DNA from 4 places in the Paenibacillus sp. IHB B 3415 genome. Region 4 is predicted to be linked to each of the others. Evidence: predicted binding sites of a transcription regulator. Region 4 holds the regulator's gene; each other region holds the start of a gene.
What was found. Region 4 encodes Rex, which represses fermentation and respiration genes when NADH is low (regulators of the CRP and FNR family bind a similar motif). Its sites were predicted from a motif close to TTGTGAAATATTTCACAA; they were not measured.
Positions count from the first base shown of each region.

Region 1: a site for Rex is predicted at 1,136-1,153, ahead of QW71_RS02895 (cytochrome ubiquinol oxidase subunit I). Genes of this name have one in related genera too.
Region 2: a site for Rex is predicted at 1,165-1,182, ahead of QW71_RS10320 (DUF1641 domain-containing protein). Genes of this name have one in related genera too.
Region 3: a site for Rex is predicted at 1,365-1,382, ahead of adhE (bifunctional acetaldehyde-CoA/alcohol dehydrogenase). Genes of this name have one in related genera too.

Region 1 is NZ_JUEI01000005.1:60,793-63,948, reverse strand. It holds gene QW71_RS36820 (sensor histidine kinase) at 1-427, shown strand, start outside; gene QW71_RS02900 (response regulator transcription factor) at 424-1,080, shown strand; gene QW71_RS02895 (cytochrome ubiquinol oxidase subunit I) at 1,354-2,706, shown strand; gene QW71_RS02890 (cytochrome d ubiquinol oxidase subunit II) at 2,703-3,156, shown strand, end outside.
Region 2 is NZ_JUEI01000019.1:21,164-24,319, reverse strand. It holds gene QW71_RS10330 (hypothetical protein) at 1-200, shown strand, start outside; gene QW71_RS10325 (nitroreductase family protein) at 319-936, opposite strand; gene QW71_RS10320 (DUF1641 domain-containing protein) at 1,262-1,699, shown strand; gene QW71_RS10315 (NAD(P)/FAD-dependent oxidoreductase) at 1,740-2,918, shown strand; gene QW71_RS10310 (alpha/beta fold hydrolase) at 3,134-3,156, shown strand, end outside.
Region 3 is NZ_JUEI01000013.1:83,387-86,542, reverse strand. It holds gene adhE (bifunctional acetaldehyde-CoA/alcohol dehydrogenase) at 1-1,289, opposite strand, end outside; gene QW71_RS07245 (ABC transporter substrate-binding protein) at 1,732-3,156, opposite strand, start outside.
Region 4 is NZ_JUEI01000098.1:6,407-9,562, forward strand. It holds gene dinG (ATP-dependent DNA helicase DinG) at 1-948, shown strand, start outside; gene QW71_RS31190 (redox-sensing transcriptional repressor Rex) at 1,100-1,753, shown strand; gene QW71_RS31195 (amidohydrolase) at 1,740-3,041, shown strand; gene QW71_RS31200 (DUF5590 domain-containing protein) at 3,068-3,156, shown strand, end outside.

The sequences.
Region 1 (3,156 bases), on a different contig from region 4:
CATAGCTGATTTAAAGTATGAGCCTATGGAAGATAAATCGATTTTATCTCATGAATCTATGGAGTCTAAGTTGAAAAAAATGGTAGTGGACACTCCTGTGCAATTTAGTGTGAATTGGTCGATACAGGAAAGTATGTTGTCCCCGAAAGAAAAAGTTGAACTGCTTGCCTGTGTTCGGGAGGCTGTCGTCAATATAGAGAAGCATTCAGGGGCTACACACGGCTGGATTGTGGGAGAAGGAGACCCGCACCGGTTCAAGGTTATGATTAAAGATGATGGACGGGGATTTGTAGACAACCTGTTTAAGGACCGTTTCGGATTAAATATCATGAAGGAAAGGGCGGAGGAGATGAATTGGAAAATGGAATTTCGTCGGGATCATTTGTACACTGCAGTAGAATTAACGAAAGAGGGTGAGGGCAAATGAGGCACACGCGTGTACTGGTTGTCGATGATCACATACATGCAAGGGAGGCTATCTGTGATATTTTGTCCCTTGACCCAAGCTTTGAAGTAGTTGGGGTGGTGAGTAATGGACAGGAAGCCATAGAATTCACCGCAGAGTGGCTGCCGGATTTGATCCTGATGGATATCCAGATGCCCGGAATGAACGGGCTTGAGGCTACACAGAAAATCAAACTGATGTTCCCCTATGTGAAAATTGTAATGATAACAGTGTCAGATGACCTGATTCATTTGCTGGAAGCTTTAAAGCGGGGTGCCCAAGGATATCTCTTGAAGAATCTTGCACCTTCAACCTGGATTGAATATTTGCACTCTATAGTCCATGAAGAAGCGCCTTTAAGCCGGGAGGTCGCGTATCAAATTCTGAAGGATGTCTCCTTATCTGCTGTCAAGGAACCGCAGGTAAACTTAACGGCCAGAGAGCAGGATATTTTGAATGGGGTAGCCACGGGCTGGACGAACAAAGAAATAGCTGAGAATTATGGAATTTCGGAATATACGGTGAAGAATCACCTTAAGAATATTCTGCAAAAGCTGCAGGTACAGAATCGCGTTCAGCTTACACGCTATGCACTGGAAAAAGGGCTTATTTCGGACGATTACAATCGTCTGTAGTAAGTCCTTTTTTATGGGTTTAAACAGAAACTCCGATAAGCGTGAAATATTTTTGAAGTGACATATGTCACAATTCATTCATAAAATAGCGTGTTTTCACAAAAAAGACGCACTATAGAAGAAAGTTAGACACATTGCCCCCCTCGTTTGGGCCATACAGAGTTTCGCTAAACTCTTTATACTTGTGAATTAAAGCACAGCAGAGTGAAGGAATAACAAAGCGCTTCTAGAATTTGCTGGGCTTCATTCGCAAAATTGAGGGGGGATGTATTCGTGATGATTGATACAGTGATGTGGAGTAAATGGCTAACAGGAATGACGTTAGCATTTCACACCATTTTTTCTACGATTGGTGTCGGTGTCCCATTGATGATAGCCATTGCCGAATTCGTCGGGATACGGAAGAAAGACCATCATTACACTCTGATGGCCAAAAGATGGTCACGCGGATTTATTATTTCAGTAGCTGTTGGCGTAGTGACCGGAACGGCGATTGCCTTGCAGCTTGCGCTTGTCTGGCCGAAGTTCATGCAGATCGGCGGGAACGTAATCGCCCTTCCCTTATTTATGGAGGTTTTCGCCTTCTTTTTTGAAGCCATTTTCTTGGGGATTTATTTGTACACCTGGGGGCGGTTTCGCAACCCGTATATTCACTTGCTGCTGACGATTCCCATTGTCGCCGGGGCAGGCATGTCCGCAGTATTCATCACGACGGTGAACGGATTTATGAATCAGCCCGGAGGCTTTGTAATGGAAGCCGGACAATTCACGGCAGTTAATCCGCTGGAGGTAATGCTCAATACGGCAACGCCTTCGAAGGTATTCCATGTCTTAACCTCTGCCTACTTGACTGGCGCTGCTTTGCTTGCGGGAATTGCGGCTTACACTATCCTGAGAAGGGGAGTCTCAGCCTACTCCAAGAAAGCCTTGAAGCTGATGATGACCGTTGTTGTGGCGTTCAGTCTGCTGACAAGCCTGGCCGGAGACATGTCAGCCAAGTTTCTGGCGGAGCATCAGCCGGAGAAGCTGGCGGCAGCAGAATGGCACTTCGAAACCGAACGCGGCGCAGACTTGATTCTGCTGGGCTGGCTTAATGCAGAGAACGAGATTCTGGGGGCGATTCACCTTCCGAAAGCGCTAAGCTTCCTGGCGTTTGGAGACTTTAGCGCTGAGGTCACGGGTCTTGAAGAGTTCCCGCCTGACGAACACCCGCCGCTTATTGTCCACTATTTGTTTGATTTTATGGTTCTAAGCGGAATGGTTATATTGGGGATTGGACTGCTGTACTTCCTCTTCCTGTTCTGGAAGAAACGAAATGAACTTAACAAGTGGCTGCTCAGATCCATTGTCTTTAGCACATTTCTGGCCTTCCTGGGCATTGAATTCGGCTGGTTCTATGCAGAGCTTGGCAGGCAGCCTTGGATTGTCCGTGGATATATGCGTGTAGAGGAAGCAGCCACAACATCGCCGAATGTGAGGATTCTCTTTTTCCTCTTCCTCCTTCTTTATGTTGTAATGGGGACTATGTGTGTCATTGTACTTAGACGGCTGTTCCACAATAATCCTCCAGAGGTCGAGCTGAACAAGCTGGCACAAGCATCTATAGAAAAAGGTGAGCAACTATGATCAGCTATGAGCTGGCAGGTATTTCAGTGCTTTGGATCTTTCTGTACGGATACTTAATTGTAGCGTCTATTGATTTCGGGGCCGGATTCTTTGCCTTATATGCCCGCTTGACGAAACAGGATCACCTGATTAACCGGCTGATCTCCCGCTACCTATCGCCAGTCTGGGAGATTACTAATGTATTCTTTGTCTTCTTCTTTGTGGGCATCATCGGATTTTTTCCCGACACGGCTTACTATTATGGCTCTGCGCTGCTTGTTCCCGGAAGCATCGCCGTGATTCTGCTGGCTGTACGCGGCTCCTTCTATGCTTTTCAGAACTATGGCTCGAAGCAGAACATTATATATCTGTTTTTATACGGGGCCACAGGTTTACTGATTCCGGCTTCTTTATCGGTGGCACTGACGCTGTCTGAGGGCGGTTTTATTATAGAGAATAGCGGAACGGTCA
Region 2 (3,156 bases), on a different contig from region 4:
CAGGAGTGCTGCCTGCAGCAAGAATGGATTTGTGGCTTGCAGATTCTTCGGCAGGCGATGTGGAAGCTGCTCATTCTCCAGCCCGTGTGGATGAAGCCACAATAGCTGAGGCGCTGGCTGTTCTGAAGGCTGCCCTGCACAGTCCGGATGCGGAGCGGCGGGAACGCGCGGCAGCGGCTATATTGCATTATGCCAAATAATCATCAGGCTGAAGCTTTATCTTATAAAATCACAGCAAAAAGGTCTTCCGGTTAAGCTGCCGGAAGACCTTTTTGCTGTCAACTATTAAATAGGGATTTCTCTGGACCCGGTTTAGGCTCAGATAAATTCTACGAACTCATTAACCGGCTTGCGGTAGCCGCGCGGTCTAATCTTGTGTTTGTTGTCTTTGCCGATCGTAATCAGCATTACCGGAACGAAGTTGTCGCTGAGCCCGAGGGTAGCATTCACCGCTTCCGGATCAAAACCGATCATCGGGCAGGTATCCCAGCCCTTGTCCTTGGCAATCAGCATGAACTGCATAGCCGACAAGGAAGCATTGCGGATCGCTTCATCCCGCTGGAAAGCGTCCTTTCCGGTGTAAGAATCATTAATAGACTGAATGGTGCGGTCGTAATCCTCTTCGCTCATGGCTCCCAGCATTTTAAGTCCGCTATAGATTTCTGGAGCCTGCTGGTAGGCATTTTTATCACCCAGTACGACGATGACAGCCGATGCGGTGTGGATTTTGTATTGGCCGTACGCACCTTTACGGATTTCTTCCTTCACAGTGTCATCGCTGATGACTTTGTAGTGGGCGTGCTGCAGGTTGAAGGCCGATGGAGCCAGGCGTGCCAGTGAGAACATCTCCTCAAGCTCATTCTGAGGGATTTTTACCCCTTCAACGAAATTCATAGCCGATCTGCGGGACTGAACCAATTCTGAAAAAGTACTCATAAATAATGACCTCCATTGTGATATGTATGTTGGTTAGTAATAATCAATAGCTAATATTAATAAATAAACTTACAATAAGTTACTTGCTTAAAATATCACAACTACAAGCATACGTCAATGATTAAACAACATTAAATTGTGAATTTTAGTTCAAATAGTCGATAAATTTTGAAAAAGCGAGAAAAGAAGTGATTTTAATCACAAAATAAGGCTATAAAGCCAAAAACATTGTGACATTTATTACAACCGGAATGTTATAATAGTCACATAGTTTCAGTGGATGAATACTTTTAAGCAGCAATGCCATTGTAAAGGAGACTTCGATATGTCAGAAACCATTACCCAAACCCCTTCTGAACAAGAAATACCCGCAGCAGGCCTTCCCCAAGAGGATTTGCTGAATCAGCTTCTGAAGCCGGAAGTTCAGGAATCCCTGATCCTTCTGGTGGAGCAGCTGCCGCAGATTACCCAACTGGTGAATGTATTAACCAAATCAGTCGATTTCGTACAGTCGGTTGCAACGGATGAAGTTCTGAAAAATGATACGGTAGGCGCAATCAAGGAGATGGCGGGTCCTGTGGTAGGCTCTGTCAAGAATCTGGCGGCTACGGTTATTGAAGCGAAAGACCGCGCGGATGCAAGCAGTGAAACCATCAGCCTGTTTGGCATGATGAAAATGATCAAGGACCCGCAGGTACAGAACGTGCTCCGTTTCATGAATGCATACCTGCAGGTCAGCGGCGAACGCCAATCCGGTAAGTAATTATTGTTCAATTCTTAATCGTAAGGACGGAGGAAATATGATGTCAAAACACATAGTTATTCTAGGTGCAGGTTACGGCGGCTTATTGAGTGCGCTAACCGTGCGCAAATATATGAGCAAAGCTGAAGCCAGAGTTACAGTGGTTAATCAGTATCCAACACACCAGATCATTACCGAACTACACCGCCTTGCAGCAGGAAGTGCTTCGGAACAGGCGGTTGCCATGCCGCTTGCGAAGCTGTTCGCCGGTAAGGATATCGATCTGAAGATTGCCAAGGTTAATTCGTTCTCGGTGGAGAACAAGCAGATCATCCTCTCGGATGGTGTAATGCTGACTTATGATGCTCTCGTTGTCGGTCTGGGCAGCACGACGGCTTATTTCGGCATCCCGGGACTTGAACAGTACAGCATGGTGCTGAAATCGGCGGCGGATGCACTGCGGATTCACGGACATATTGAAGACCGGATTCGTGAATATGCCAAAAGCGGCAACGCGGCCGATGCAACCATCCTGATTGGCGGAGGCGGCTTGACAGGTGTTGAGCTTGTAGGTGAAATTGCCGACGTACTGCCCAAGCTGACTAAGAAATATGGAGTGAATCCGGCTGAAATCCAGCTGCTGCTCGTAGAAGCCGGACCGAAGATTCTTCCGGTTCTGCCGGATCATCTGATTGAGCGCGCGACAACCAGCCTCGAGAAACGGGGAGTTCAGTTCCTGACAGGTCTTCCTGTTACTAATGTAGCAGGCAATACCATTGATCTGAAGGACGGCCGCCAGATTGTGGCGAATACCTTCGTCTGGACCGGCGGCGTACAGGGTAACCCGCTGATCGGCGAGTCCGGGCTTGAAGTGAACCGCGGCCGCGCAACCGTGAATGAGTTCCTGCAATCTACTTCACACCAGAATGTATTTGTAGCCGGTGACAGTGCGGTTGTGTTCGCACCGGACGGCCGTCCGTATCCGCCAACGGCACAAATTGCCTGGCAGATGGGTGAATTGATCGGCTATAACCTTTACGCTTACCTGAATGACAAAGCTTCCGAGACTTTCAGTCCGGTGAATTCCGGGACACTTGCCAGTCTGGGACGCAGAGACGGAGTGGCGATTGTCGGCGGCAATTCCACACCGCTGAAGGGTCTGCCGGCAACACTGATGAAGGAAGCGAGCAATATCCGGTATTTGACCCATATTCACGGGTTGTTCAGTCTGGCCCATTAATTCTCTCCTAACCATCTATACCTATTGCAGGCCGCTTCCATGCGGCAGATCATCCCCTTCAACCGCCAGCAGGCAGTTGAGGGGGATTTTTCATGAACTCAGACTGTGAAAGGAGAGCTGTGTGAATTTATATAGTAAATTACTGGAAGGCCCTTTATCCTGAATGAGGTATACATCCTATATATGAACTTTTTGCGCAGCGCTAGGAGGAGAAGATGATTCAGAACGGGTTTATCTG
Region 3 (3,156 bases), on a different contig from region 4:
CAGCCCAGTGTCAGGGAAGGGATATTAGTATTGTAGAGATCGCCGATTGCGCCGTGTGTGGATGGCGAGTTGACGAGAATACGTCCGGTTTGCAGACGGTTGGAGAACTTCATGATTACTTCTTCGTTGTTCGAGTGGATAGCCGAGCTGTGGCCCATGCCGCCAAATTCAACGATTTCAGCTGCGCGTTCGATACCCTGGTCTGCGTTCTTCACTTTGTAGCAAGCCAGAACCGGGCTCAGCTTCTCAGCGGACAGCGGATATTTAGTACCTACGCCTTCAAGTTCAGCTACCAGGATCTTCGTGCCGGCAGGAACCTGAATTCCGCACATTTCAGCGATCTTCACAGCGGATTGGCCGACGATGGCCGGGTTAACCGCACATTTTTCAACATTCATTGCGCCGCTTGTCAGCTTGGCAGCTTCTTCTTTGTTTACGAAGTAGCAGCCGTTCGCAATCATTTTCTTCTTCACTTGGTCAAAAATCGCTTCTTCAATGATAACCGCTTGCTCGGAAGCACAGATCATACCATTATCGAATGTTTTGGAAAGGATGATGTCTGTTACTGCCTGATCAATGTCAGCACTCTTCTCAATGAAAGCAGGAACGTTACCAGGACCTACGCCGAGTGCCGGTTTGCCGCAGCTGTAAGCCGCTTTAACCATTGCCGATCCGCCGGTTGCCAGAATCAGTGCAACGTCAGGATTGTTCATCAGTGCGTTTGTTTTGTCCATGGTCGGAAGTTCGATCCATTGGATGAAGTTCTCAGGAGCGCCAGCCTTCACACCTGCATCATGTAGAATTTTTGCGGCTGCAGCACTACACTCTTGCGCAGAAGGATGGAATCCGAATATAATAGGGTTACGTGTCTTAGCGGAAATCAAAGCTTTAAACATCGTGGTGGATGTTGGGTTGGTTACCGGTGTGATACCCATAATGATTCCGACAGGTTCAGCAATCTTCTGGAAGCTGTCATAAGCGTTATCCTCAATAACGCCTACTGTCTTGTCGTACTTAATTCCGTGCCAGATATATTCAGTTGAGAAGATGTTCTTCGTAATTTTGTCTTCATAGACACCGCGTCCTGTTTCTTCAACGGCCAGCTTAGCCAGGTACATATGTTTGTCGAGTCCGGCCAACGCCATTGCATGAACGATTGTGTTAGTTTGCTCTTGATCCAGTCCCATGAACGCTTCATGAGCTTTCTTTGCTTTATCCACCAAAGTCTGAATATATTCTTCAGCGGTGGTTTGTTTCACTTGGGCGGCGACTTCGTTTTTAACTGCCATCTCCCTCGTCCTCCTGTCAATTTTTAGGTTGTTTTTCTCTACACATTTATCTTATCATATCCTTTTCACCTTGTATAGTGAAATCTTTCACAAAGTATAAAGTTTTTTTTGATTTGTTTTCAAAGCGCTTTCATTCAATCATATTCTAGTCTATTTTCCATTTGTTGTGTGATAAATCGCTGAAATTTGTCCATTTTGCGAACGTCAGCCCTCTAGCCTCCCCTGCTTTTCATGAATCCAGCTCTTCAGCCTTGTTTTTTTCCAGAATAACGGTGCTATCTGATGTTCTTTCTAATCTTCGTCAACACTGCTCACCGGCCGCATTCTCTTACATAGAAGTATAAATATAAATCACGACAAGCAAAAAGGCAGGAGACCGGGTCTCCTGCCTTAGCGTTATAAATCCTCTACCAAGCATCGTAACGACTCATTCTGCAAGTGACTATTCCACTTTGATAGTATCGAAGAATTTCTCTTGTACAGTTTTGGCTGCAGCGTCGAGCTGGGCCTTGGAATCTGTACCATCCTTGGAGAATAGCTCCTGGATTACATTGGACATAGTTGCGTAGTAATCCTGAGTATTGTATTGTGCTTCAGGCTTACCATCCAGCAGCGCCATAATTTCCGGGCTGTATTGATAAACGATGTCGTACTTGTCATAGACAGCTTTGGTCTTCTTGCCGAAGTCGGAATCCGCAGCGTAGTAATCAAGGAGCGGCGGGATGTAGTATTTGCCGTCCGTTTTGCGCTGGCTGATAATCGCGTCAAGAGCTTCAAGGCCTTTGTCAGAGAAGTAATCGAAAGTAATATAGCGGAAGGCCATTTCCTGCTCGTCTTTGCTGGCGTTCGGATTGATAACCAGATAGTCACCGCCGAGTACACCGGTATGCTTGCCGCCTTTTTCAGCAGCTGGCATCGGGTAAGTAAGTACATCTTCAGGTTTGAGTCCGCCCTGGTTGAGCGCCTGCTCGATAACACCGTCAGATCCGGCCATTACCATAGCAGTACGTCCCTGCTGGAACGCGCCTACAGCATCGCCCCATCCAAGCGCCCAGTCCTGAGGAACAGCTTTGGCTTCCCATCTCAGCTTCTTATAGAAATCCAGCGCCTTCACACCGGCATCCGAATTGAATGTAGCTACAACCTTGCCGCCTTCAATCTTCTGGATTTCACCGCCTGCTTCGAACAGGAAGTTGGTCCAGTTCCAGCCTGCTTCGTTGCCTTTACCCATTGGAGCAATACCGGAGATCCCCTTCTTGGTATCCGCTACCCCTTTGGCGGTATTCAGCATATCATCCCAGGTCCAGTCCATTGGAGGGACGGCTACACCTTTTTCATCCAGCATCTTTTTATTGATCATCGTTGTGGTGACATAACCCTTTTGCGTTACGCCATACACTTTGCCGTCAATAATGAACTGGTTCTGCAGGACAGGGTTAATCTGATCCTTGAATTCATAGTTGTTCCACAGATCCGTAACATCAGCGACCCAGCCCTTCTCGACCAGGAATTTCGCTTCAGTCGCATAGGTGTTGAAGAAGGTAGGAGCTTCATTCGCCGCCATCTTCACACCGATTTCGCTTACATTGTACTGCCAGTCATCCTTCACAATCTCTACATTCGGATAGACCTCCTGGAACCGCTTGATCTTGTCATCCTCCTGTGCTCTTACCTCGGTAAGGTCAGGGGTAGGATAGTGAATTTTGATCGTTACTTTTCTCTGGGTGATATCATCTACCGGTGCTTCTGTCGGAGCCACTGTCTCCTCTGCTGCATTAGTAGCTGCTGGTGCAGGTGTCGCCTCTCCTCCATTTGCCGCCGGTTTGTTCCCGTTATTATTGCCGCCGCAAGCGGACAATAACGTTCC
Region 4 (3,156 bases):
CAGATCCGTTTCTTTATGGGACTGAACGACGAGAATATCGTCTACTGGCTGGAGGGGAGCGGCAATTACCGCGGCAAATCGCTGCAGATGTATGCCGTTCCGGTGGATGTGAGCACCCAGCTCAGGGAGCTGTTCTTCGACAAGAAGAAGAGTATCATCCTGACCTCGGCCACCTTGTCTGTGGATAAGTCATTCCAGTTCATGATAGATAATCTCGGTCTTGGTGAGGCTGCAGAGCAGGGCCGTCTGATGACAGCCCTGCTTCCGTCGCCGTTCAAATACCGTGAGCAGGCACTGCTTGTCATTCCCCGTGATTTCCCGAGTGTCAAGGGAAGCATTGGGGATGCCCGCTTTGTGGATACACTGGTCCATTCTCTGGCAGAAACTGCCGTGGCTACCCGCGGGCGGATGCTTGTGCTCTTCACCTCCTACAAGATGCTGCGCCAGGTCTATGATCCGCTGAAGGAGGCCCTGGCTTCGCAGGATATCGCGGTGCTTGGACAGGGCGTAGAAGGCGGCAGCCGGAGCAAGCTGATCCGGCGGTTCCAGGACAGTTCGGCGTCTGTCTTGCTGGGTACGAGCAGCTTCTGGGAAGGTGTAGATATTCCCGGGGAAGCTTTGACCTGTCTGGCCATTGTCAGACTTCCGTTCCAGCCGCCTAATCATCCGCTGGCTGAAGCGAAGTCGGAGCTGCTCCAGGCACAGAAGAAGAATCCGTTCATGAAGCTGTCCGTCCCGCAGGCCGTAATCCGCTTCAAGCAAGGCTTCGGGCGGCTGGTCCGCACCGCGCAGGACCGCGGAATCGTTATTGTATATGATACCAGGGTAATCGAATCTTATTATGGGAAGTATTTCCTGTATTCGCTGCCCGGTCCCAAGATGGAGCATATGCTGACGGATCAGATCGTTCCGCGGATTGCAGAATGGCTTGAAGATGGCGGGGTTTAATAATCCGTCGCCGGTTGATATTATGTATAAGTAATTATTGTTCTGAAGTCCCGCGCTCCACGGCTGCTGCCCACCGGGCAGTCCCGGAGCACGGTTCCTATAACCGGCTTATCACGAAGCATATGCTATCAAACTTTTAGGAGGAGAAAACATGAAATCGGATAAAATATCGGAGGCCGTCGTTCGCAGACTCCCAGTGTACCTGCGTTTCCTGAACGATCTCCAAAAACGTGAAATCTCAACAGTTTCTTCTCAGGAGCTGGGACAGAAGCTTGATCTCAACCCCGCCCAGATCCGCAAGGACCTGGCTTATTTTGGTGATTTCGGCAGAAAGGGCATTGGTTATGATGTCTCTTATCTGATCGAGAAGATCCGACATATTCTTAAGCTGGACCAGCAGATTAATGTAGCTCTGGTAGGTGCAGGTAATCTCGGCCACGCCTTGTCGAATTACAATGCCTACTTGAAGGATACGATGAAGATTACAGCTGTATTTGATGCTTATGAGCCTAAGGTAGGCCAGCAGATCAACTCGCTGACTGTTCAGCCGATGAGTGAGCTGGGGGATACCATCCGTGCACAGGGCATCCGCATCGGGATTATTACCGTTCCGGACAGTGAAGCACAGAACGTTGCTGACATTCTGGTAGATTCGGGCATTGAGGCGATCCTGAATTTTGCCCCTGTAATTCTTAAGACTCCGGCTAATATCCGGATTCATGCCGCCGATTTCACTACGGATTTGCAGAGTCTGGCGTATTATTTGCATGACGGAAAGGACGAAGCTGAAGATGAGCAGCAATAAAACCATTATTAAAGACGGCCGTTTTCTGGTACCTGGCAGTGATAAGCCGGTGCTGAGCGGTTATATGACCATCGAAAATGATCTGATTACTTACATAGGTGAAGCGAAGCCTGTAATTGAAGAGGGCGCAGAGGTTATTGACGGCAGCCGTCTGCTGTTCATGCCCGGCCTGGTCAACACCCACGGCCATGCGGCGATGTCGCTGCTGCGCGGCTACGGCGATGATATGGTGCTGCAGGCTTGGCTGCAGGAAAAAATGTGGCCGATGGAAGAGAAATTCACCGGTGAAGATGTGTACTGGGGAACCTCTTTGTCTGTTCTTGAGATGCTGAAGGGCGGCACTACGACCTTCCTCGATATGTATGATCATATGGACCGGGTTGCTGAGGTTACAGAGCAGTCAGGCATCCGTGCAGTACTTATGCGCGGTGTTATTGGCCTGTGTCCGGAAGAGGTGCAGAATCACAAGCTGGCTGAGGCGATTGCTTTTGCCCGGAACTGGCATGGCAAGGCTGACGGCAGAATTACTGCGATGCTCTCGCCGCATGCGCCTTACACCTGTCCTCCGGAGTTTTTCATGAAGTTTGTCCAGGCGGCTCATGATCTTGATCTGCCGATGCACACGCATATGTCCGAAACGCGTCATGAAGTGGAGCAGAATGTGGCCGATTACGGCCTGCGTCCGGTCGCTCATCTGGAGAAGCTGGGAATGTTCACCCGGCCGTCCCTGATCGCCCACGGTGTTCATCTGAACGATGAAGAGATTGAGATTCTGGCCCGCCACAATGTTGGCGTATCCCATAATCCCGGCAGCAACCTGAAGCTGGCCAGCGGAGTAGCCCGTGTTCCTGAGCTGCTTAGAGCAGGAGTTAAGGTCTCCCTGGGTACGGACGGTGCGGCAAGCAACAACAACCTGGATATGTTCGAAGAAATGCGGCTGGCCGCGCTGATTCACAAAGGCGTAAGCGGTGATCCTACAGCAGTACCGGCTCCAGAGGCGCTGCTGATGGCGACCGAATATGGTGCACAGTCTATTTTCCTGAACCAGGTAGGCCGGCTTGCAGCAGGGATGAAGGCCGACTTCATCGCGATTGATATTGATCAGCCGCATTTGCTGCCGCATACCGATCTTTTGTCCCATGCGGTATATTCAGCCAGTGGCAAGGATGTGGAGCATGTCTGGGTGAACGGCAAACAGGTTGTGAAGCACGGACAATGCCTGACACTAGATGAAGAAGCCATCCGCCGCAAAGCGCAGGAAACGTTCGAGGGGCTGCTTAAACGGTAATACAGGTTATATGGAAAGGAAGCTGCATGTTGAAGAAGAGGAGAAAATGGCTTCCGTTGGGGATTTCCCTGGTTCTGCTCCTTCTGTTCGGACTAAGCCAGTTTTATGCCTACAT